3 regions of the Aliivibrio sp. 1S128 genome follow, and region 2 is predicted to be linked to each of the others. Evidence: predicted binding sites of a transcription regulator. Region 2 holds the regulator's gene; each other region holds the start of a gene.
What was found. The regulator PurR, encoded in region 2, represses purine synthesis genes. The targets are predictions, from matches to a motif close to TNANGNAAACGTTTNCNTNA.
Positions count from the first base shown of each region.

Region 1 (8,431 bases), on a different contig from region 2:
GGTCAGTAATTCAAGATCGACTGTATGCTGAATTAGAAAAACGAGTTTTAAAAGCAAATGGAACACTAGATATAGCCAAGCAGGGTATAAAGATTAAATTTGCAGATTTTCAACAAACGACAATAGAACACGTACATCATCACCTTACTTTACCTTTTTTCGAGGAATTGCTTGTTGAGGTTTTAGAAAGGAAAAAAGGGCGAGAAATTAGGTTAATAGGAGTAAGTGTGATGCTAAAAGATAAAGAGGTTTCTCAGCAATTAAGTTTAATTTGACTATGGTTTATTGAACGTAATGTAATGTTAATGATACTTATGTGTTTAATGTAAGACTCAAGTGTAAGTCGCTCGTTTTTACTTTGTTTCCTATCGTTAGCTATAATTTAAGTGTATGTAATATAAAGTGTTTTACCTGGAGGTTAGAAAGTAAGCACTATATAATCCTGTTTCAAAATTTATAAGATAATTATTAGATAGAAACGGTTGTTTATGAAGTTTACAAAATGTGCATTAGCGTTAAGTTTAGTTTTTCCAACAGTAGCGATGTCTGCGCCGCTACTTTCTTTAGATACTTTGACAAATCAAGAGAAAATTCAACAAACTAATGCATGGTTAGAAATTGATACTAAAGCATTTAAAAATAATATCACGACACTAAAACAAACGTTATCTGAAGGCACTAAGATATGTGCAATCATGAAAGCAGATGCCTACGGTAATGGCATAGAAGGCTTAATGGCTTCTGTGATTGATCGCGGCGTAGAATGCATTGGTATCACAAGTAACGAAGAAGCGCGTATCATTCGAGCCAAAGGCTTTGAAGGCGAAATTATGCGTGTTCGTGCTGCGACTCCAAATGAAATAGAATCAGGTCTAACCTATCAAATTGAAGAACTGATTGGTTCAAGCGAACAAGCAAATACGATTGCCAAATTAGCGAAAAAAAATCACACAATAATTCCAGTTCACTTAGCTATTAATGCGGGTGGCATGGGACGTAATGGTCTTGATTTATCTCAACCTCAAGGGAAAAAAGAGGCGTTAAATATTGCCTTTAATGGTCATATTAATATTGTTGGTATTATGACGCATTTTCCGAATGAATCAGTTGATGAGATCCGTATAAAGCTGGATTTATTTAAGCAAGAAAGCCAATGGTTGATCGATGAAGCTCAACTAAATCGTGAAAATATCACTCTTCATGTCGCGAATTCTTACACCACGATTAACCTACCAGAAGCCCATTTAGATATGGTTCGTCCTGGTGGTCTACTTTATGGTGATATGCCAAGCAACCCAGAATACAAACGTATCGTACGCTTTAAGACATCCGTAGCTTCTTTAAATTACCTACCAAAAGGCAGCACGATTGGTTACAGCAGCACCTATGTGTTAGGACGTGATTCAATTCTAGCCAATCTACCATTAGGTTATTCTGATGGCTATGTTCGTTCTATTGGTAATAATGGCTATGTATTAATTAATGGTCAAAAGGCGAATGTTGTTGGTGTTACATCAATGAATACAACAATGGTTGATGTCACAGATATTACTGATGTTCAACCGGGTGATGAAGTGGTTCTTTTTGGTTCTCAAAATGAAGAGACGATTGAAACGAAAGAGATGGAAGCATTCAGCAGCCGTAGTATGCCAGAGTTATATGTTATTTGGGGTGCAACTAACCCTAAAGTTTACTTCTAATTATTAATACAAATAAAAACGGCCAGCGTGCGCTGACCGTTTGTTTATTTAATTAAAGGTAATTAACTATTTCTTAGGGATGTTCTCTAAAATGGCGACCATTTGTTCCCAGTACAGAGCAACAGTATCAATCTTTACTTTCTCATCCGGAGAATGAGGGAACTTGATTGTTGGACCAAATGAGATCATGTCCATTTCTGGATAAGGTTCTTTAAATAGACCACATTCAAGACCTGCGTGAATAACCATGATGTTTGGTTTATTTCCGTAGATACCTTCATAAACATCACGGAAAACATGCATGATTTCAGAGTCAGCATCAGGCTTCCAACCAGGGTAAGTACCAGAGAAGGTGACTTGTGCGCCTGCTAATTCAGCAACAGAAGCAAGCATACCTTCAACCATACTACGACCCGAGTCCATTAGTGAACGGATAAGACAAAGAATAGTAATAGAATCTTCATCTGTCGTAATAACACCAACGTTTAAAGAGGTTTCTACCACGCCATCAATGTCATCGCTCATACGGATAACACCGTTTGGACATGCATTAAGAGTGGCAATAAAGCGCGCTTGGGTTTCTGATGTTAGTACATTTTCAGCTGATGTAGCTTCATTAATACTAAGAATATCCGTTTCTACTCGGCCTAATTCATCTTTCAATAAGTTTGTATAGAAAGTAAATAGTTCTGCCAGTTTGGCCTCATTTTCAGCAGGAACGGCAACAGTAGCAAAGGCTTCTCGAGGAATCGCATTACGTAAACTACCACCACGGAATTCAGCAAGGCGTAGACCTAACTCAATAGAATGACCCGCTAGGAAGCGACCTAATAGTTTATTCGCATTACCACGACCAGTATGAATGTCACAACCAGAGTGACCGCCTTTTAAACCTTTTAGGGTTATTTGACGAGTAATGTAGCCAGTAGGTAAAGCTTCACGTTCAATATCAAGTTTGATTGAACCGTCAGCTCCACCTGCACAACCCATATAGATCTCACCTTCTTGTTCAGAATCGGTATTTAAAAGGATATCACCTTCTAACCAACCCGCTTCTAAACCGAAAGCACCAGTCATGCCTGCTTCTTCATCGATAGTAAGTAACACTTCAAGAGGGCCATGTTTGATCTCAGTTGAAGCTAACACAGCAAGACAAGAAGCCATACCCATGCCGTTGTCAGCACCAAGAGTGGTTCCTTTAGCTGTTACCCATTCGCCATCAATATAAGGCTGAATAGGATCTTTTGTGAAGTCGTGAGCTGTGTCTTCATTTTTTTGTGGAACCATATCGATGTGAGCTTGAAGAACAACCCCTTTACGATCTTCCATACCAACGGTTGCTGGTTTTTTAATAAATACATTGCCAGTAGGATCACGACGAACCTCTAACCCTTCATTTGTTGCCCACTCAATAATATATTGAGCTAACGCTTCTTCATATTTAGAAGGGTGAGGGATAGAACAAATTTTGTCGAAAAACTGCCACAATGGTTGAGGGCTAAGTTGAGTGATCTCAGACACAAGGATCTCCTTTTAAAAACCATACTTATTTTAGAAATGCTCTATTAACGTGAGCAATTGATTATTAATTTAACTCAGTATACCCCTGAATTTAGCCAATTACTCTGTTTGATATCGTAAATACATTATCAAGTTTTGCGAAAGTATATCTGGTATATCTTTATTTTTTAAATAGCAAACGGTTACGTAATAAAATTACACTTTTGGTCTATTAATTGGGCTTATTCGTAATTTTATGTGAGCTGGATCATGTTTTTCTTGTAATTAATTTTCATGATGCTATAGTTATCTCATCTGCTGAACAGCAGAATGTAAATGCTCAAAGGATGAGTCCGATTTATCGCCTCCAAGGAACCGAGATCAATTTTATTGTTTTTAACTGTCAATTGATAAGGTGATGTTATGTCTTTTTTAAGTTCTTCAAGTTTCTGGAACCAACGCTCTGTTTACACAAGTCAATTTGTTTACCCAGCTTGCTTTGGTTACTAATAAAACCTCGGTTTTATGCGTAAAGTTATACCCCTATAATTGGAATTCTATTTTACCCAACTAGGGTGACTTATATTCTCCGCCATCCAAATAATTTGGGTGGCGTTTTTTTTGCCTTTAAATTATTTTCTTCCTATTCAATCTCATCTCTTTCCCATTTTATGTTATTGATTTAATTATTAAATATTTGTTTTTTGTAATTAGTGCATTCACTTTATTTATTATAAGCGTATTAAATGGGTAACTATCGCTAGAAATTCGTATAATTCCTCTTTATAATCCTCAGCCAATCGATTACGCAAACGTTTAGATTGCAGGAAAATACTCTAGGGATTGCTCAAATGCTTGAGAAACTATTTCAACTAAAAGAAAATGGTACTGATTTTCGTACTGAAGTTATTGCTGGTTTAACCACCTTTTTAACGATGGCTTATGTTATTTTCGTTAACCCAGCAATCTTGGCTGATGCGGGAATGGATAAAGGAGCAGTGTTTGTTGCAACTTGTATTGCTGCTGCAATTGGTTGTTTTATTATGGGATTTGTAGCTAACTTCCCAATAGCTCAAGCACCAGGAATGGGACTTAATGCTTTTTTTACTTATACCGTAGTATTAGGTATGGGGCATACATGGCAAGTCGCATTAGCCGCTGTATTTATGTCTGGCGTTTTATTTATACTTTTAAGCTTGTGTAAAATTAGAGAATTAATCATAAATTCAATCCCATTGTCTTTACGTACCGGCATTTCCGCTGGTATTGGTTTATTTCTGGCTTTCATTGCTTTAAAAAATTCAGGTATTGTTGTCGATAATCCGGCCACTTTATTGTCTATTGGGCATATTAATAGTTTCCCTGCTGCAATGGGGGCGTTAGCCTTATTTCTAACTATTGCTTTAGTTCATCGTGGCTATAAAGCGGCTGTTATGATCGCTATTTTAGCGGTAACGACACTTGCTCTGCTTTTTGGTGAAGTTCAATATGCCGGCATTATGTCTATGCCACCAAGCCTTGCACCTACATTTTTACAACTCGATTTTTCAGGTGCTTTTGATATTGGTATGTTAAGCGTTGTTTTTGCTTTTTTATTCGTTGATTTATTTGATACTGCAGGCACGTTAGTCGGAGTATCTCAAAAAGCAGGAATTATGGATAAAGATGGTAATATCCCTCGTTTAAATAAAGCTTTGCTTGCTGATTCAACGGCGACATCTGTTGGTGCCTTATTAGGTACATCAAATACAACATCATATATTGAAAGTGTTGCTGGTGTAGCTGCGGGTGGCCGTACTGGTTTAACCGCGGTTGTTGTTGGTATTTTGTTTCTTTTGGCTTTATTTTTTGCTCCTTTAGCAGGAATGGTTCCGGCTTACGCAACGGCTGGTGCTTTGTTCTATGTTGCTATTTTAATGATGTCTGGTCTTGTGAGCATAGATTGGCGAGATCTTACTGAAGCGGCCCCTGTTGTTGTGGTATGCTTGCTTATGCCTTTAACCTTCTCTATTGCTGATGGTATTTCTTTGGGCTTTATCTCTTATGCTGCAATTAAGCTGCTAAGTGGTAAAGGTCGTGATGTTCATATCAGTGTTTGGGTTCTTGCTGCACTATTCACGCTGAAATTTATTTTTACGGCATAGTCGCTGATGGCTGTGTCACTTAGAGGTTTTGTCACTTATGGCTAATAAATTTGTAATTACTTGGGATAATATGCAGATGTACACTCGTCAGCTTGCTGAACAGTTACTTCCTGCGGAACAATGGAAAGGTATTTTGGCGGTAAGCCGTGGCGGTTTAGTACCTGCTGCTATCTTGGCTCGTGAATTGAATATTCGTTACGTTGATACTGTTTGTATCTCAAGCTACGATCATGATCATCAGCGTGATATGACTGTTGTTAAAGCAATGGAAGGTGACGGCGAAGGTTTTATCATTATAGATGACCTTGTTGATAGCGGTGACACTGCTGTTGAGTTACGTAAAATGTACCCTAAAGGCAAATTAGTAACAGTATGTGCTAAACCTGCAGGTATTCATTTAGTTGATGCTTATGTTGTCGATATCCCACAAGATACGTGGATTGAGCAACCATGGGATATGGCGGTAACATACGTAGATCCTATTTGTAAAAAGTAATCAAAATTAAATTGATAAAAATGACTCTCTTGTAGGGTCATTTTTTTTATCTTGGTATTTGATTTTATTATGAATAGCGTGTTTCTATTAAGCCTTTCAGTATATAGTAAAGGTAATCAACCTTTGTATTATTGGTGTTTGCTATGTCTCAACCTGAAAGTGAAAATCTCTCCGTAACTTTATTTAAAAATCAGAAGCAAGCCTTAGAGACGTCAGGTCTCATTCCTTATCTTCCAAGTAGTCTAGAGCAAGTCTCTGCGAGTGGGGAGAGAAGTTGGTATCGTGAACTTCGCCGCCCGCAGTGGATTTGGCAGGGTGTCGCTCCAATAGAACTGGAATCTATTCTTTCTCGTATCGCAAGTAGTGATAAAAATAGAACTCGTGATGAATGGTTGGATACCGTGAGTGGTTATCACGCTGGTAATTGGGCTTATGAGTGGATTCATGCAGGAATGAAGCATCAGAAGAATGCGTCTGAATTGCAAGGTGATGCAGCGGCAGAAGCGTGTTTTAAAGCTAGTTTGTATTTTAGCATCGCAGGCTATCCACACATAAAAGGCGATAACTTAGCGACACAATCTCAGGTATTGGCAAATCAAGCTTATGATATGGCTGCAAAGCAAAGTTCCCATCGTATAGAGAAGATCCAAGTACCTTATAAAGGTAAAAAAATCACTTGTTATTTGCATTTACCAAGTACAGAAAAACCATTACCAGTCGTTATTGTCAGTGGTGGTTTGGATTCATTACAAACAGATATGTGGCGTTTATATCGTGATTTTCTTGCTCCTAATAATATCGCAATGTTAACACTTGATATGCCATCGGTTGGTCATAGTTCTTATTGGCCTTTGAGTGAGGATTCGAGTTGTTTACATCAGGCGGTATTGAATCATTTACCTAATATTCCGTGGGTTGATCGTTTTCATGCAGCAGTGATGGGATTTAGATTTGGTGGTAACGTAGCATTAAGGCTCTCTTTTTTAGAGCCAGATAGATTAAAAGCGTGCGTGGCTCTTGGTGCTCCAATTCATCATGTTTTATCGAACTCGGCGCAATTGAGGAAGATGCCAAAAATGTATTTAGATGTACTGGCTTCTCGGTTAGGAAAGCAAGTTGTTGATATAAATAGCTTAACTAGTCAAATGCAGGCATGGTCTTTGAAGAATCAAGGTTTTCTTTCTGGTGGGAGAAAAACATCAGTATCGGTTCTTTCGATTGGCTTACAGGGAGATCCCGTATCTCCTAAGTCAGATAATAAATTAGCCGCTTTATTTAGTCAGTACGGAAAAGGCGTTGAGCTGAAAAGTAAAACTTTGCATAGTGGCTATGAAGAAGCATTAAACCAGATGATTGAGTGGATAAAAGAAGAAATGAAGCAATAATCTGCCTATTTATCTCTCTCATTAAAGTGAAATATCATTAAATCGTATTTTTGGCTTGTACTGTTCTGATTTGCTTGCTAAAAATAGAGTGTTTTTTCCATTATTGTTACGATGAATATAGTTTCGTAACTTAAAACATTATTAGTTAAATAGGTAGTAGGGAATTGAATACACAATCTCAAACCATAGTCGTTAAACTTGGTACAAGTGTACTCACTGGTGGCACATTGAAACTAGACAGAGCACACATGGTTGAATTGGTTCGCCAATGTGTCCATCTGAAAAAGTTAGGCCATCAAATTATTGTTGTTACATCTGGTGCAATTGCTGCCGGTCGTGAGCACCTTAACTACCCCGAACTGCCCAAAACCATGGCCAACAAACAGCTATTAGCTGCTGTTGGTCAAAGTTGTTTAATTCAAGCTTGGCAGAGTCTATTTGCTATTTATGGCGTTAATGTTGGACAAATGCTGTTAACTCGAGCGGATTTAGATGATCGCGAACGTTATCTAAATGCTCGTGATATGCTGCAAGCGTTATTAAAAAATGGCATTGTTCCTATTGTTAATGAAAATGATGCAGTAGCAACGAATGAAATTAAAGTGGGCGATAATGACAATCTATCTGCTTTAGTGGGGATTCTTGCTGGTGCTGATAAATTACTGTTGTTAACAGACCAAGCGGGTTTATTTACAGCCGACCCACGTAAAGATCCTAAAGCCGAATTGATTAAAGAAGTTCATACCATCGATGAAACACTACGTAAGATTGCAGGTGGTAGTGGTACGACGTTAGGTACGGGCGGCATGGCAACTAAATTACAGGCTGCAGATATTGCACGCCGTGCAGGCATTGAAGTAGTTATTGCAGCAGGCAGCGCAGAGAATGTCATTAGCGATGTTGTGCATTCTAAACCGCAAGGTACAAAATTCTTACCGGTTGAATGTGCATTAGAGAGTCGTAAGCGTTGGATTCTTGCAGGTCCTGCATCTAATGGCGCGATAGTTATTGATGATGGCGCAGTGAATGCAGTACAGAAAAAAGGCAGCAGTCTACTGAGTAAAGGGATTACCTCTGTTTCGGGCTCTTTTGTCCGTGGTGGCGTTGCTAAGATTATAAATACTCAAGGTGAACTTATTGCTCGCGGTATTTCTCGCTATTCAAGCGATGATTTAAATAAGATTTTAGGTAAACACAGTCAGGATA
Region 1 covers NZ_MAJV01000101.1:89,482-97,912, forward strand. The annotation lists gene dinB (DNA polymerase IV) at 1-275, shown strand, start outside; gene alr (alanine racemase) at 489-1,700, shown strand; gene A6E03_RS11725 (aminoacyl-histidine dipeptidase) at 1,767-3,221, opposite strand; gene A6E03_RS11730 (NCS2 family permease) at 4,052-5,344, shown strand; gene gpt (xanthine phosphoribosyltransferase) at 5,382-5,840, shown strand; gene frsA (esterase FrsA) at 5,984-7,225, shown strand; gene proB (glutamate 5-kinase) at 7,390-8,431, shown strand, end outside.
Region 1: a site for PurR is predicted at 4,005-4,024, ahead of A6E03_RS11730 (NCS2 family permease). Genes of this name have one in related genera too.

Region 2 (8,431 bases):
CGGTAACGTTATCAGATGTTTCTTTGGCTGATGCACCATCAAAAACCATCACAGAAGAAACATTTGAAGCGGGTGAAAAATCATCTCCATTTGATTACTCTTTAGAATTCAAAACTGCAGATATTCAGCCAAATCATCGTTACTCTGTTCGAGCTACGATTACAATTGATGGTAAATTACGATTTACCACTGATACAAATTATGCCGTGATCACTGATGAAGCAAAAACAATGCAACAAGAGTTATTGCTTAAAGGTGTACGTCAATAATATTGACTAAATCACTCTCGATGGGTAGTTATGCTTAGTGCATGACTACTTGTTTGAAATGTAGAATTTTACCATCGTCACGAATTACAATACCTTCGTTCTCTAGTTTCTTTTTTTGAGTTTCAAATCCTTCCCCTTGTAACGAAATTTTCCCCTGAGAGTTTACGACTCTATGCCAAGGTAGTTTACTGTCTTTAGGTAATTGAGATAAAACTTTTCCAACATGACGTGAATGCTTAGGAAACCCTGCTAGTGCGGCAAGCTGGCCATAAGTGATCAACTTTCCTTTTGGGACATAAAATAAATTTAAATAGATACAATGAATAAACTCATCCATTAGATTAACTACCTTATTTTAGAAATTAGAGAGGTTGGTCAGTGATAAAGCGGGTGATTGCCACTAAACTTAAATTGTAACAAAGTAAACAACTCTATACCAAGGAGGGAAAGTGATGTTATTAGCTGTGTTATCAATTTTATTAAGTTTTATACTTGTTGTCATCGGTGTCTTGGCATTCGGTATCAGTGGCGGGCAGTTACCTTTACTTGCTTTAGCCATTCCGATGCTTTGGTTGATCCCGCAAGGCGGAGTCGCAACGTGGGTATTGCTCGTTGGAATGTCATTATTTGGTTTAACTTTGGACTCTCAACCTTTATCACTTTCAATTGCAGTTTGGACATTGTTCCCTGTATTGATGGTTGTTTTTTCTCGGCGTAAAAGTATTCATCTAGTTGTATTTATAGTTTCAGTTGTTATTGCAATGGAAGCTGGAATTATGGCATTACAGTACGAAGGTAAATTAAATGGTAGTGCGTATTCAACCTTTCTTCAAATTTTAAGTGTTGTGCTGGTGTGGGTTGCAGCAAGAAGTTGGAAGCCAGTAAATAGAAATGCTTGGTGGCCTTTAGTATTAGTGATCCCTTTATGGATAGGAGGGTTACAGCATGCTGCGCTTGTTGCCTTATCAATTACTGGATTGATTGTGTGTTTACAGAGTGTTAGCCGGTCTAAGTATCGTGATTGGCTACCAATGATGTCTTGGCTTTTACCTGTTATTGGCTTTAGTACACTAATAATATCGCCAAAATTTGAAGTGCCTACTTCCATTATGGTTTCGTGGTTAATGATTTTATTAATTGGTTGGGTCACTGATTTTATGATGCAGGTTGATGAGGATGAGCCTGTTGATTAGGCTCATCCGTTCAGTATGTGTTAAGTATTGATTATAAGTGTATCTTCGGTGATTTCAGCAACGTCTGGAGATTGAATAAGTTCGTCGTAATGGCAGGCTTGATCTCGGCCTCGGCCTTTTGCTTCATAAAGAGCAATATCCGCTAACTTAGTTATATCTTCAGATTGGAGCCCATTTTTGGGATAAGTCGCAATACCAATGGAAACGCTTAATTTTCCTAATGATAGGTCTTTAATTGCAAGGTGAAGATCACTAACCGATTTACATAACTCATTAGCGACATGTAATGCACCTTCTGCACCTGTATTGGGTAAGATAATAGCTAATTCTTCTCCTCCTAAGCGACAGACTGTATCTTCACCACGCATGATATTAAGCAGTAATGAGCCGATAGTTTTGAGTACATAATCCCCTGCATCATGACCGTAGTTATCATTGAAACGTTTAAAGTGGTCAAGATCTAGCATTAGGATCGACATTTCTTGTTTGTGTCGCTGAGCACGCATAATTTCTTGATTAATTGTTTCTTCGTAATAGCGACGATTATATAAACCAGTTAAAGGATCACTTATTGCCTGCTCCCTCAATTTTTCTTGTAAGTTTAAATTGGCTAAAGCAAGGCCTAAGTGCTCGGCAACGGTAAAAGCAAGTTTCTTAACATTGTCATCTAAATTATCTGTATTACCTAAATAGATGTGCATCATACCAATGGTGTTGCCATGCGCAGTTAACGGAATGCAGAGGGTTTGATCAATGCCTGTCGCTGACATATGAGAACAAGGTAACGTTGTGTATTTATCATTAGCGAAATGGAATTTACCTTTACGTAATGCCCAGCACTCTTCAGGTGCGTAAGTTTTACTGCCAGGCCACGCGCCACCCCAATCAAGCTTTACTAGTAACTGATTTCTAGAGGAACGCATTAAGGATACAACACCGTTCACATCCCCTAAAATTCTAGGGAGGATATCCTCTACCACCATTTGAGCTTCATTAATTGAATTACAGGCTGCCAGCATAGTTGCAAGGCGATGTAAGAGTTCTATTTCTTGAGTTCGTTGTTCAATACGCTCTTCTTGTAAGTCTTGCTCATTTTGAACTTGTTGTTGAATCAGTTTATTACTTAGTAAGGACGAAGCGATAACAAGTACGATATTAATACTCATTAAAATAATTAAAATATTCATCAACTCTTCCACCATTGCATCAATGCGAGTTAATGGCGTAGCTGCTCTAAGGATGTACGTAGAACCTTGATATTCGAATGATTTTGCTGAATACAGTAAGTTTTTAAAGCGAGATGTACTAAAGCGAGTCGAAGTGCCATACCCAAAGTTTTGAGCGTTGACGATCTCTTGTCTGTTTAGATGATTTTCAAGTTGTAAAACAGAACTTAAAGAAATATCACTATCGGCAATCGGGGTTCCGTCAGATGTAATTAATGTTATATGATCTTCTTTGGCAATCACTAGTTTCGTTTTTATGTAAACATCTAATGATTTTAAATCGGTAAAAGAAATATTATCGTCGTTAATGTCTTTAATAAGACGAGTTATTTCTTCAGATAAGCTGCCTTCTACCTTATGTTCAAGCCAGTTTGACAGTGTTGAATTGAATACAAATAAACCAAGCGTTATCGTTAATATCGTTGATATTATAGGTAAATAAAGCCATTTTTTGCTAATGGTATTTTTTTTCATCCATGCACCTTGTAAAACGTGAACTGTTTAACAGTTTTTTATTCCATATATTGGGGGTGAGATTAACTGATAGTGATATAAACTAACAGCGATTATTGTCGTGAAGATGTAAAACGTGGAGGATTATCGCTTTTTAACTAAATGAATGATAATAACGATTGGATGAGATGTGAAAGGTAGGATATCAAAGAAAATAACGCCTTAATCTATATTTTTTAGATAGCAAATAAGATTAAGGCGTATATATTTATTATAATAGTTTTCTTAATTCACTTCGTGTTTCAGCTGAAACAACAGACCAATGCGTACCTTTAATCGCTCCTTCAAGAGACCAAAGTAATTCATCACTTACACTACTTGAGTGTGTCTGTTGAATCGCTTTATAGGCATTTACAGAGCCGGTGTCACGTAATTCATCCACGGTATTAATTCCTGCTTTTTTAAGCATTCTTTCCGTAGCTAATCTGAGATTTGGTAAATCTTTAATACGTGATGGGCCTGCGGCCTGTTGTTTTTCTTTATCATTTTTAGCGACATCTAAAGCAGTAATCGCTTGAATTAAGATAGAGTCAGGATCTTCCCAACAATGAGTTGAAATTGCAAAATACTTAGTGACAACAGGAAAACCACGTTTTTTATAAACATAAGGTTCAAACCCTTGCTCTTTAAATAAGTTGATAGTTTCACTACTCGCTCTCAAATGCAGCTTGTCTTGAACAACAAGAGCAAACATGGTGCTATCAATAAAAATGCCAAAACCACCAAACATTGAGCGTGAAGTGATAGTGCCTAAAGATGACAGTAATCGAAGTGATTCTTTTAGTACTGGTTTATCCATTGCAATAATTCTCGGTTAGTAAGTCTACGTCACTAAACAACTGAGCCCGAGGAAATAGTAGCAAGTTCAAAATAAGGCATTGTTATTTTAAAGTAAAAATTAACAATACCAGAGAGATTACTTACCATCGGCAACCCCGCTACCTTATATTTTTCAATACGTAGGCCGGAGGCTTTGCGTCCTGCACTTTCGCACAGTTTGCCCTGTTCGTGACTTCGTTGATGATATAGCAATCAATAAAGGTAGTTATTGCGGAATTAAGTATAGTGTGATCTTGCTTCAAAAAATTTATTTTTATTTTTGTTAAGTTGGTTCAAGTTTTAGATATTATTTGAACCAACCCTCATTTATGGCAAAGAAAATAACCGCTATTTAGTACGATCTAAGACACTGCTTCGAGATACCACCTCGGGTTGCATTTCAAAAACACGACGTTCGTGGTGCTTATCTTTAATGCGTTCCAATAAGATTTCGACAGCGGTTTTACCTACTCGGCGTTTAGGCTGATGGATCGTCGTTAGCGGTGGTGAAAAGTAAGCTGAAAGTTCTATATTATCGTAGCCAATAATAGAAATATCTTCAGGAACTCGTAAACCAGATTGCTTAATTCGACTGATTGCAGCCAGAGCCATAATATCGTTAAAACAAAATAAAGCCGTAGGACGTACTTCCATAGCTAATAATTTATCAACGGCTTTTGATGCAGAAGCACATTCAAAATCACCTTCTAAGATCCATTCTGATTTAAATGGTAAGTTAGCTTCTTCATGAGCACGTTGAAAACCATGAACACGTTCTTTACACGTAGTTTTGTCCGCTTGGCCTGTAATACAAGCAATTTGAGTATGACCATTTTCAATCAAATGTTTTGTTGCTAAATAGCCACCTTTTTCAGAGTTATCAATGATCTTATCTGTGCGAGGGCTGTCTGGGCCCCAATCCATAATAACCATTGGTAATTCTGTATTTTTTTCAAGTAACGCTAATAACTGCTCATTAAGGTCTGAACACATAACCAATAAGCCATCTACTCGTTTTTCAGAAAGCATACGAAGGTAATGTTTTTGTTTATCTAAATCGCCTTCAGTGTTACACATAAATAGTGTGTAACCTTGTTTGTAGCAGTAATTTTCAACCCCGTGCATTACTTCAGCAAAAAATGGGTTAAATGATTGAGTTACTAGCATGCCAATAGTACGTGTCGTATTGCACTTTAAACTACGAGCAACCGCACTAGGGGCATAGTTTAACTCTTCAACTGCTTCCCATACGCGCTTTTGAGTTGCTTCTGCAACAAAGCGAGTTTTGTTAATCACATGAGAAACAGTGGTGGTAGAAACCGCAGCAATTCTTGCAACGTCTTTAATAGTAGCCATATAAAAGCCTTAAATAGGTAAATAAGGGGCTATTTATGTTCCAACAAAATAGAGAGTTTTGTCTTGGTATGATGGAAGATAAATAGGCCCTGGTTATAAATGAAAAAAACCGCTAAAAATGCGGTTTTCATTTAATGTTCGATTTTATCGTTTGCGCTCACATTTTATAGATAAAGCATAGTGCAAACAATTATTGATTTAGTAAATTTTGTTAGCGATTTGATTTATATCACATGACTGTAACGATATTGTATCAACATACGAAGTCATTAATTACTCACCTGTAAGAAAAGTAACGTCAAGTTGTAGAAAGGTTACAAGAAACGAGGTTACTGCAGCATAAAAACCGAAGTCATCTCTTTCTTTACAAATATGGTTGAATTTAGGTGTCCAAGACAAAAGTTGAGCATTGATGAATGACAATTGGGCATTCATATATTCTTCAAATTCTTCTTCAGATGTTTTTTGATTTGTCATTAGAATTAAATTTCCAAGAAAATCTAATTCAATAGCGATATGATCTGCAGGTTCGTTGAACTCAGACTTTTGAGCTATATTGTATTTAGCTAATAATTCACGCATATCTTGAGCAGGTTTTGCATTAAGAAGACCTGATTTATCTAAATATATAGAAGCATAAGGAAGGGCACTGTTTTTATCTGAACCTAAAAAAGCGGTACAGAAATCAGCAGATAGCTCTAACTGTGCATCGTCACGAGTTTGAAGTTGATTTAACTTTTCAATTAACGCGTTGATTGTATCTGTTAATTCAGGTGTTTTTCCTAAATCAGATAAAAAGGTACGTACCTCAAAGCTATTGTATTGCTCTAGTTGCTCAGTTGTTAATTCACTTGCTAATAAGCTAGATAGCCACCAGTAAATTTCAGCACGTTGTTTGTTAAATTCAGTTAATTCGTTCATGTATTTTTGCTCCAAGAAATTTATTTAAGAATTGTACTGGATAAGTATGAAAAGGAATAGCACCTATCATTAACAGGCTGTATAAGGATATGTGTAAAAATTAAATAAACCGTTTTTGTTAATAATTGTTTTGAATCAATTAAACAATAGAAATATCAATTGAGAGTTGGCATTATTACAAAATATGAATAGAATAAGATAAGAACTATCTAAATAACCATTAAAGAGAATATTATGAGCTATCACATTTTAGTTGTTGAAGACGAAGTGGTAACTCGCTCTAAACTTGTAGGCTACTTTGAAGCCGAGGGATATCAAGTGAGCGAGGCTGAAACAGGGGCAGAGATGCGAACTGTTTTGGCTGAACAAAAAGTTGATTTAATTATGCTTGATATAAACCTACCAGGAGAGGATGGTTTATTATTGGCTCGCGAACTGCGCAGTCAATCTAACATTGGTATTATTCTCGTTACAGGACGAACAGATAGTATTGACCGAATCGTTGGTCTAGAAATGGGTGCAGATGACTATGTCACTAAGCCTGTAGAATTACGCGAATTATTAGTTCGAGTTAAGAATTTATTTTGGCGTATGTCTTTGGTTCATGAACCAATAGAATTAGATGAATCAAATCTAGTTCGCTTTGGGGAATGGACATTTGATATTCAACGTCGTGCGTTATCAAATAATGGCGAACCCGTTAAGTTAACTAAAGCTGAGTATGAGTTACTAGTTGCCTTATCGTCATACCCTAATACGGTTCTATCACGCGAACGAATTTTGAATATGATAAGCCATCGAGTCGATGCTCCAAATGATCGAACCATTGACGTACTTATTCGAAGAATGCGTGCAAAAATGGAAATGGACCCAAAAAACCCACAAATATTTGTTACCGTTCATGGTGAAGGTTATATGTTTGCTGGTGATTGATATTTATTAGTATCAATATTTAATCTTTAAAAAAGCCACTCATATATTGAGTGGCTTTTTTTATGCCAGTGCAGTTGTCAATTTTAATTGTGATTCATTAGTAAGAAATTCTGCTTTTAATTGATTTTTATAATAAAATATCGATAGGAGCGCACAGCGCTTGTCTATTCAAATAAAATTATTATAGGTTCGGCATGAAACAGTTTTTTAAAATGGCAGTGATTACCTCTGCATTAGTTGGTGTTATCGGTTGTCAAAGTACTGATGAGAGTTCTGCAGTTGTTGCAATTGAAACTAATGCACCAGTAGCATCGGCTACCACGTTCGATGCTCTTCAAAAGCAGTATGCATTAGATAAAGTCACGTTTGATTCTTTAGACAATTTCAAAGTTTATTCTGAATCCACTTACACAGATATGATGGAAGATTGGATTGACGCAAAGGATGTATTTTCAGATATAGAGAAAGAACCGAGTTTAATCAATGAAGAATATTCAATGTTTTCTTCTGGAAGTTATTCAGCTAAATACATGAGTTTAGTCGCGGATGCCGATATGGCGTTAAGTAAACTTAAAAATTATAAAGAAACAGCGGATGTTGTTTTATCAGATGCTATTGCACAAATGGCATATCTTAATTCAATCGATGTAAAAACGTATTATCCGCAAGATTTTTTAAGTTTAAATAAGCAATACAGAGAGTTATTTATTACGGTAATTGAAGAGGGGATTGCTGAGGCTCAGACTAGCCAAGCCTCTTTTTTAACACAAGCAAAAGTGATTGAAATTGAAACAACGTTAAAAATACACGTAGTGCCATTGGAAAAAGAGTTTGTAGGATTAACGAATAAAGGTTTTAGAACGATAGCGCCAATAAGCTATGGTCAAACGAAAGCTGAACTAGATAAAACAAAGAAAGCAGTACAAGCGAATAACCGTGACAAAGCTTTAATTGTTGATGTAGTTGCTAAAACTCGCTTCCAGCTTGATCATCTTAAAAATATGGCAGCAGAAGTTAAATTACTTAAAGCGGTTAAGAACGGTGAGTTTGAACAATCTGTTCTAGAAGTAGAAAATAAGTTGTTATCTATTTCTCAAGCCATTAACGGTGATGATTATCGTGATGAGCCGTTAAGAGCGCAAACATCTTCAATTTTGAATGCAGTACAGCAGATGCATGATATTAACAATACAACCGACTT
Region 2 covers NZ_MAJV01000106.1:102,060-110,490, forward strand. The annotation lists gene A6E03_RS14030 (YbaY family lipoprotein) at 1-269, shown strand, start outside; gene A6E03_RS14035 (MGMT family protein) at 304-606, opposite strand; gene A6E03_RS14040 (hypothetical protein) at 722-1,462, shown strand; gene A6E03_RS14045 (sensor domain-containing diguanylate cyclase) at 1,483-3,162, opposite strand; gene A6E03_RS14050 (TfoX/Sxy family DNA transformation protein) at 3,413-4,000, opposite strand; cyclic di-GMP riboswitch class I at 4,127-4,213, opposite strand; gene purR (HTH-type transcriptional repressor PurR) at 4,369-5,376, opposite strand; gene torD (molecular chaperone TorD) at 5,650-6,297, opposite strand; gene torR (two-component system response regulator TorR) at 6,532-7,230, shown strand; gene A6E03_RS14070 (hypothetical protein) at 7,425-8,431, shown strand, end outside.

Region 3 (8,431 bases), on a different contig from region 2:
GGATTTTTAAGCTGTTGACCCGCTTTTATTGGTGAACCGTCGTGGTTAAAAAAGTAGGCTTTAGCGGCAGAAGAGCGTTGCAGAAACTCTTGGTCATTATCAACCAATTTTGCTAAACGAGGACTTACGGTGAATCCATTAGTTGCAAGCTCAATGGCTGGTTCAAATAGGGTTTTCCAATCCAGTTTGCCTAGTTTTTGATGAGTATCCCACATCAATTTTACTGTGCCAGGAGTACCAACAGATCGCCCTCCGACTACGGCATCATAAAACTTAAGAGGTTGGCCTTTGTCATCTTGAAATAATTGAGGTGTCACTTCTAATGGTGCCGTTTCCCTTCCATCAAAAGTAGTAAGCTCTTGCTGTTTTGCATTCCAATAGACAAGAAATGCACCGCCACCAATACCCGATGATTGAGGCTCTACTAGCCCAAGCACCAATTGCGTTGCAACCATGGCATCAATCGCATTACCACCCTTACGCAGCATCTCAGCCCCCGCTTCACTGGCATAAGGGTTTGCGGAGGCGATCATCCACTCTTTTCCTCCAACGAGGTTCTGCTTGGTTAAGCCCGTTGCGGCTTCAGGGGCAACATTGTCTGTCGTTTGAGCTGCAAATGATATTGGCGTAATAAGAGAGGTTGAAACCAGTAACGCAAGAGTTGATGCTTTCCACTGCATAGATATTCCTTAATCGTATCAATTGGATGTAGGTAAAGACGTCGAGTTAAATAAACTGAGCAGAAAAAGATTGGCAGAGGAAAGGAGGCCTGTCGAATACGTTATTAGTGTTCTTGGTTAATGCTCACGTTTTAAACGAATTGAGAGTTACAATCTTACTTGCAAGATAGACAACGCCGATAGATATCACATCAATCACAGATATCACTATTTGGTCTTAATATAAGGGTAATAATCGAATGAGAAATACCCTATGATGGTTTTATATTGTGTTTATGGATGAACTTAATGAATCAAATGGACTTTTTGCGATGTGCCAGTGTGGGAGTACTTTTCGGCCTGGCTGGTTGTTCGTCAAACTCTGTCAATGATGTTGATGAGATTGAAGAACCAACGACGTTGACCAAGCAAACCCTAAATATTGAAGGGCTAAAGCATTGTAATAATGCCAATGATAGTCGTATTCATTTAAATCCAGATGAACCATTAACCATTATTGTTCATGGCTGCTTCGCTTCTGCGGGTCAATTTAAAACCTTAGCGGATGTGTATGGTTTATATGATCAACAAGCTATCTGTTTTGAATATGATGACAGAAAGAGTTTAGAAGAGACCTCTGGCGAGCTTGTTTCTGCTCTAAATCAATTATCAGATGAAAACCCTGAACAACCTCTGCATATTATTGGTCATAGCCAAGGTGGTTTGGTCGCTCGTAGAGCACTTACGGTTGATAGAGAAGATGAGAAAAAAGTCGCGACAAAACAACTGCAACTTACCACGGTCTCTTCCCCATTTAATGGCATTGAAATATCGTCACATTGTGGAATGACTTCTTTACGTATTCTTTCGCTGGGTATTGTCGATTTAATTTGTTATGCCGTGACAGGAGAGAAATACCAACAGATCCCACCGAACGCGGATTTTATTGAACAACCTGGAGATCTTCTCTCTTCAGTTTCTCAGCATTTAGTAATAAAAACGGATGAGCGTAATACGTGTCGTAGAACCAATGATGACGGAATATGCGTTGAAGATGATTACGTTTTTAGCGTTAATGAGCAGTCGAATCAAGACGTGGATGATGTCGTTCATGCGAATCCAATAACGGTGAAAGCAGGCCATGTTGAGATTGTCGGTAATGGCGATTCTGTTCCGACGGATTTGATTGATATCTTAAAAGAACAACAATTGCTGATTGATAATGGAACGGTTGATCAGTTAGAGCAAGCGCGTTTAATTGAACAGCTTTATTTTCAAGACGAGAGTTCTAATTCATCTATATTGAAATAAACAGGGTGGCATAAATACCACCCTGAAATCAGTTTAGCGTCCGTACGTTTTCATAATATACGCTTCAAATTCATCACACATTTTTGCATTTGATTCAGCGTTATTTGCCAGAGTGTTAGCCCCATCAATCACCGTGATATTGGCATGTAATGGCGAAATGTCAGCTTGAGTACGTGTGTTCATGTCTGCAATCTTTTGTTGTTCTGTTTTCCAGGCATCTTCTACCGATAGATTACATTCATCCGCTAAGTATTTAGCATTAAACCCTTCACCAGTAAGGGCAACAATAGAATCATTGTGATTTACGCTGTTGCCTGCATTCCAATAATGCTTAGCTAGCAAAGGCCCGATTTTTGGGTTATCCGCCAAGAAACCAAACTTCTCAGTAAAGTATGCACGAGTTTGATAGACCGCCATGTGCGCTAATAAGTAACCGTGATAAGCACACGAAGCTTCATCAGACACTAAGTGAGGAATAGCCATTAATGGGCGAGGGCTGCATTCTAATCCAAGTATTTTTTTCTCAGAAGCACGAGCTAACTTGGTGATGTTTTCTGGCGTTAAGTCTGAATCGCTTAGCTGGTATAACGCACGTTCAAAATACGGTACCACTAAAATACTGCGTTCTTGGTACGCTTTAAATGGTTGTTTACTGTCGATCATCGCTTTAATGATATCGTCAGGCACTGGTTTTCCATCGGTATCTAACGCGTATTGTTTTAACCAATCAGCATCAGCTAATAAGCTGTCACAAAACATAGATTGCGTTTCTGCATAGGCCATTGACGTTGGTGCAAATTCCTGCGAGAAACACGGAGCGTTCATTTTTACGTTAGAGAAATGTGCGGCGTGTCCCCCTTCATGGAACAAGGTATTCATGCCATCGTAGCCGCTGCCAATTTGGTCTGGTTTTGCGTTGCTAGTGAAGTTTACTTTAGCGGCGATCCATTGGTCTTGATCGTAAAATGATGGAATAGGACCATGACAAAAACCATTCGGGTATTTGCCTTTACGGTCGAGTAAATCAAGGGTTAATTCTGCGCCTGAGAATTCAATATTTAGGCGACCAAACGATTCAACCCAACGACGTAATGATTTTGAAAATGGTACGTAAGGGTCTAACTCACGCATCACATCACCAGCAAACGAGAACACAAAGTTGTGTGCGAGCAGTGATTCACTTCCTTTGTTTGCGGCAAGTTGGTCTAAGCTGTTTTGATGACAATCGCGTGTGCGTTTTTCAAAGTCATCCAAAATAGTAAACAGTTCATCTGCGCTCATTTTTTCTTTTTTTGTTACCGAGTAATCAAAGAAAGTATCAAACCCTTGAGATCGTGCGAATTTATTACGCAGTTTGATTAATTCAATAAATCCATTTTGCAGTAACCATTGCTCTAAACCAAGAAACGCTTGATGAGCAGATTGGCGTGTGGCGGCATTAGCGCTGGTGCGAACAATAGAAGCGAGTACAGGAAGAGAGCCTTCAACTGTGTCACCTTCTTCGTTTACATACGTCATGGTGTGGTTCTGTTTTTTCTCAAACAAACCCGCTTCAAATTTGATTAGCTCTGTTTTTAACTGTTGAGCTTGTTCTGATTCAATTGCATGAGATTCAAACGTGGCTAACCAGCCTTGTAAACCAATAAGGGTTTGTGTTTTTTCTTGTTCATCAGTAATGCTTTCTGCGTGAGCAAATTGCGCTCTAATGGCTGAGATTTGCTCAGCATTACTTAAAAAGTTCGTCCATGTGGTTTCTGCTTCCGTAGAGCCTTGGTGATCATCGCTCAAACCCATGTAGGTATCCCAAAAGAAGTTTTCTTTGGTGCGATGAATAGAGAGATAGCGTTGATTAAGCTCATTAAGATAGGTCGTGGCAGTCATTTTCGTCCCTTTAAATACAGCGTATGCAAAGGATTATTATGACATAGATGGTATAGAGATGAGGAGATTAAAATGAAAAGAGCTCAATCTGTAATTAGATTGAGCTTAATAAATGAAGCTTAATATTGTGCTTCTAATTGGAACCTATAGAGCAAGTAACAACTTTTCAGCCGTGCTTTCAGAACTTGCTGGATTTTGCCCTGTAATGATAAGGCCATCTTGAATAACAAAGGGCGCCCAATCACTGACTTTTTGATAATCACCGCCTTGTTTCTTTAATTCATCTTCTAATAAGAACGGCACAATGTCTGTTAAGGCAACGGCTTCTTCTTCTGTGTTACTGAACCCTGTTACGGCTTTATCTTTTACTATTGATTGACCTGCGGTGTCTTTTGCATTCAATAATACCGCACCAGCGTGACAGACAGCAGCAACGGGTTTATTGCTATTTAATAGCGTTTCAATAAGAGCGATTGAGTTTTTATCATCAACCAGATCCCATAATGGCCCGTGACCACCAGGGTAGAATACAGCATCGTAATCGTCAGCTTTGATATCGCTTAACCTGTGAGTGCTTGCTAACGTCTGTTGTGCTGATTCATCGTTATCAAAACGACGAGTGGCGTCCGTTTGAAAGTTTTCTAATTCACTGTTTGGATCGATAGGCGGTTGTCCACCTAGTGGAGAGGCCAGTGTAATGTCAATGCCTGCATCAAGAAATACGTAATAAGGTGCCGCAAACTCTTCAATCCAAAATCCTGTTTTCTCGCCAGTATTACCAAGGTCAGAATGTGAAGTCAGAACCATCAAAATGCGTTTTTTAGGTGTAGTCATTATTCTATTCCTTTAATTATTAGTGATCCTTGAAGAGATGAATCAAGGCATGGATAAAATATAGAGTGTAAACCTCAGTTAGACAATGCAGATTAATTTGATTACATTGATTCAATAATTCGACTAATAAGGTGAGATAACAATGAAATTGTCGTTTGAACAACTAAAAAGCATGGTGGTATTCACGCATGTGGTGGATCAGGGCAGCTTTAGTGCGGCAGCAAAACAGTTGGAATTATCACGTACCGTAGTCAGCTATCACATTAAGAAATTAGAAACGAACTTAGGAGTGACATTAATCAATCGCTCGACGCGAAGTTTGTCACTCACCGATGCGGGAATTGAATTTTATAGCAGTTGTCGGTTGATCTCAGATCAAGCACAATTTGCGAATCAGAAAATGGAAAACTATAAAAATGAGCCTGAAGGGGTATTAAAAATTACCTGTCCTGTGAACATGGGATTGCAGGTCATTGTCCCTGCATTGAACGTGTTTAAAGCGCAGTTTCCTAAGATTGAATTAGATCTTATTTTGTCTGATGAGGTGGTTAATATCATTCAAGAAGGGATTGATTTGGCCATTCGAGGAGCTGCATTGCCTGACTCTGGCTTAAAAGCACGTAAGCTCTCTTCTTTACCAACTTGCTTATGTGCGTCTCCAAGTTATTTAACTCGCTGTGGTAAACCGCTTACCCCTGCTGAATTAGAGCAGCACAACTGGGTCATGTATAAATTGGGATCGCCAACGCTAGAGCTGACAAAAGGGACAAGATCGTATCGTATTAAAATGAGTGGTGACATCACCACCAATAATGCCGCCGCACGAACCGCTTTTGTTGAGGGTGGACACGGTTTAGGACGAATACCTGTGTATGATGCGATGCCTAAAATAAAAGAAGGCACATTACAAACGGTGTTAGATGAGTATGAACTGGCCGATATTGAAGTGTATGGCGTATACCCACCCGGGGCAACGGATTCTAAAAAAGTGCGTTTATTGTTGGATTTCTTAATTCAATATTTTGATAGTACCCATCCGAGAAGTTCAATGTTATTGGGATAATATTGAACACAGATAGTTAATTAATAAGAATAGTTATAAATAAGCTAGATTTATTTTTGGTTGAATTTTAGGCGTTTTTAGTGTGAAAAGTGCATAAATTACTTCGGTTTCATTTACTTAACTATGAATAGTAACTGATTGTAATAGTGTGACGGTAACGATTGCTTATTTATATTTCTCTCAGTTTGTGCAAGAATGCGCGCAGAAAATGACAGCATCTTAACGCTTATTAGTAAGGAATGTTCCCATGTCTCAGGGCAATGCACAGAATACAGCACCACAATCCAACATGGATAAAAAACTTGATGGTTTCTTTAAAATATCAGAACGCGGTAGTACGGTAAAAACAGAGATGATCGCAGGATTAACGACGTTCTTAGCGATGGTGTATTCGGTTATTGTTGTGCCAAGTATGTTAGGTGCCGCAGGATTTGACTCGGGCGCTGTGTTTGTTGCGACGTGTTTGGTTGCCGCATTTGGCTCATTACTAATGGGCTTGTGGGTTAACTTACCAATGGCGATTGGTTGTGCTATTTCTTTAACTGCCTTTACTGCATTTAGCTTGGTATTAGGGCAAGGCGTCAGCATTCCTGTTGCGCTTGGTGCTATCTTTATTATGGGCGTGTTGTTTACGCTAATTACGGTAACGGGCGTTCGCCAATGGATATTAAGTAATCTGCCTGTTGGGATTGCTCATGGTACTGGCATTGGTATTGGTTTATTCCTTTTATTAATTGCTGCGGATGGCACAGGACTTATTGTTAAAAATGCACACGCAGGTTTACCTATTATGCTAGGCGACATTACGTCGTTCTCTGTCATTATGTCGGTACTTGGTCTTGCTGCTATTTTTGGTTTAGAGAAAAAACGCGTTCCCGGTGGTATTTTATTAGTGATTGTCGGTATTTCTATTATCGGCTTAATCTTCGATCCAAACGTGATTTATAATGGTTTCTTTGCATTACCAAGTTTAGAAACGGCCGATGGTGGTTCATTGATTGGTTCGATGGACATTATGGGAGCGTTAACGCCTGCGATTCTTCCTGTTGTTATTGCTCTAGTAATGACGGCGGTATTTGATGCAACAGGGACTATCCGAGCACTGGCAGGTCAAGCGAATTTATTGGATGAAAACGGACAAATCATTAATGGTGGCAAAGCACTAACGGCGGATTCTGCAAGTTCAATTGTTGCAGCGGTTGTTGGTGGCGCTCCTGCTGCTGTTTATATTGAATCGGCGGCGGGTACAGCGGCGGGTGGTAAAACAGGTTTAACGGCTGCGGTTGTGGGCGTGTTGTTCTTAGCCATGATTTTCTTATCACCAGTCAGTTACTTGGTTCCTGTTTATGCAACGGCTCCGGCATTAATGTACGTAGGCTTATTAATGCTGAGTAATGTGTCTAAATTGGATTTTGACGATTCTGTTGATGCATTATCTGGCCTTGTTTGTGCCGTGTTTATTATTCTGTCTGCAAACATCGTAACGGGCATCATGATTGGCTTTACTACTCTGGTTGTTGGACGCATTTTTGCTGGTGAGTTTAAGAAACTAAACGTAGGTATTGTGTCAATCACGATCGCTTTGATTGTGTTTTACGTGGGTGGTTGGGCGATTTAACGCTTACTATTGATGATTGAAAAACGGATGCTTAATCGCATCCGTTTTTTTATGCGTGTAATAAAATAATAAAAATATCAGACAATAAATTCAGTTTAAATGTGGTTAATTTTAAAGCGTGTCCTATCTTTTAAATTAAGGTATTGATTCTAAGTTGTTACTTTTCAAGAGTGATAAGCAGTCTCAGTGATAATGATAAAAGATAAGGAATTACGATGAATAGGATGTTTAAAAGCTTGACCGTGACAGCAGCACTTTCATTTTCATTGGTAGCGAATGCAGCACAAGAAAAGCCAAATATATTTGTTATTTTTACCGATGATATCGGCATCTCAAACCTCAGTGCTTATCATAATGGCGTAATGAGCAGTGATACACCAAACATTGACAGCATTGCTGAAAAGGGAATGCTACTCACCGATTATTATGCTCAACCGTCTTGTACCGCTGGTCGCTCTGCCTTTTTGACAGGACAATTACCCGTGAGAACAGGGATGCACTCCGTTGGTTTACCCGGCGGTCCTGTAGGCTTAAATCAAGATACGCCAACGCTTCCTGAAGTATTAAAAACCCTTGGTTATACAACAGGTCAATTTGGTAAAAACCATTTGGGAGATAGAGATGAATTTTTACCAACCAACCATGGTTTTGATGAGTATTGGGGGTGGTTATATCATCTCAACGCGATGGAATATACGGAAGATCCAGATTGGCCAAAAGACGAAGCATTTCAAAAGTTTGCCCCACGTAATGTTATTCACGCCACCTCAGATGGTAAAGGAAACCAAACCATTAAAGATGATGGAAGATTATCAATTGAGCGAATGAGAACGTTAGATGATGAAGTAAATAAACACACCATTAACTTTATCGAAAAAGCCGTTAAAAACAACCAACCCTTCTTTACTTGGTATTGTCCATCGAGAGGCCACGTATGGACTCATCTTTCGCCTAAATACGAAAAAATGTTAGGTCAAAACGGGTGGGGATTACAAGAAGTCGTCATGAAAGACTTAGATGATCATGTTGGTGAAATGCTGGCGAAGATTGAAGAATTAGGTATTT
Region 3 covers NZ_MAJV01000069.1:45,295-53,725, forward strand. The annotation lists gene ggt (gamma-glutamyltransferase) at 1-680, opposite strand, end outside; gene A6E03_RS09455 (triacylglycerol lipase) at 969-1,970, shown strand; gene A6E03_RS09460 (M3 family metallopeptidase) at 2,004-3,851, opposite strand; gene A6E03_RS09465 (type 1 glutamine amidotransferase domain-containing protein) at 3,996-4,685, opposite strand; gene A6E03_RS09470 (LysR family transcriptional regulator) at 4,828-5,748, shown strand; gene A6E03_RS09475 (NCS2 family permease) at 5,996-7,366, shown strand; gene A6E03_RS09480 (arylsulfatase) at 7,591-8,431, shown strand, end outside.
Region 3: a site for PurR is predicted at 5,898-5,917, ahead of A6E03_RS09475 (NCS2 family permease). Genes of this name have one in related genera too.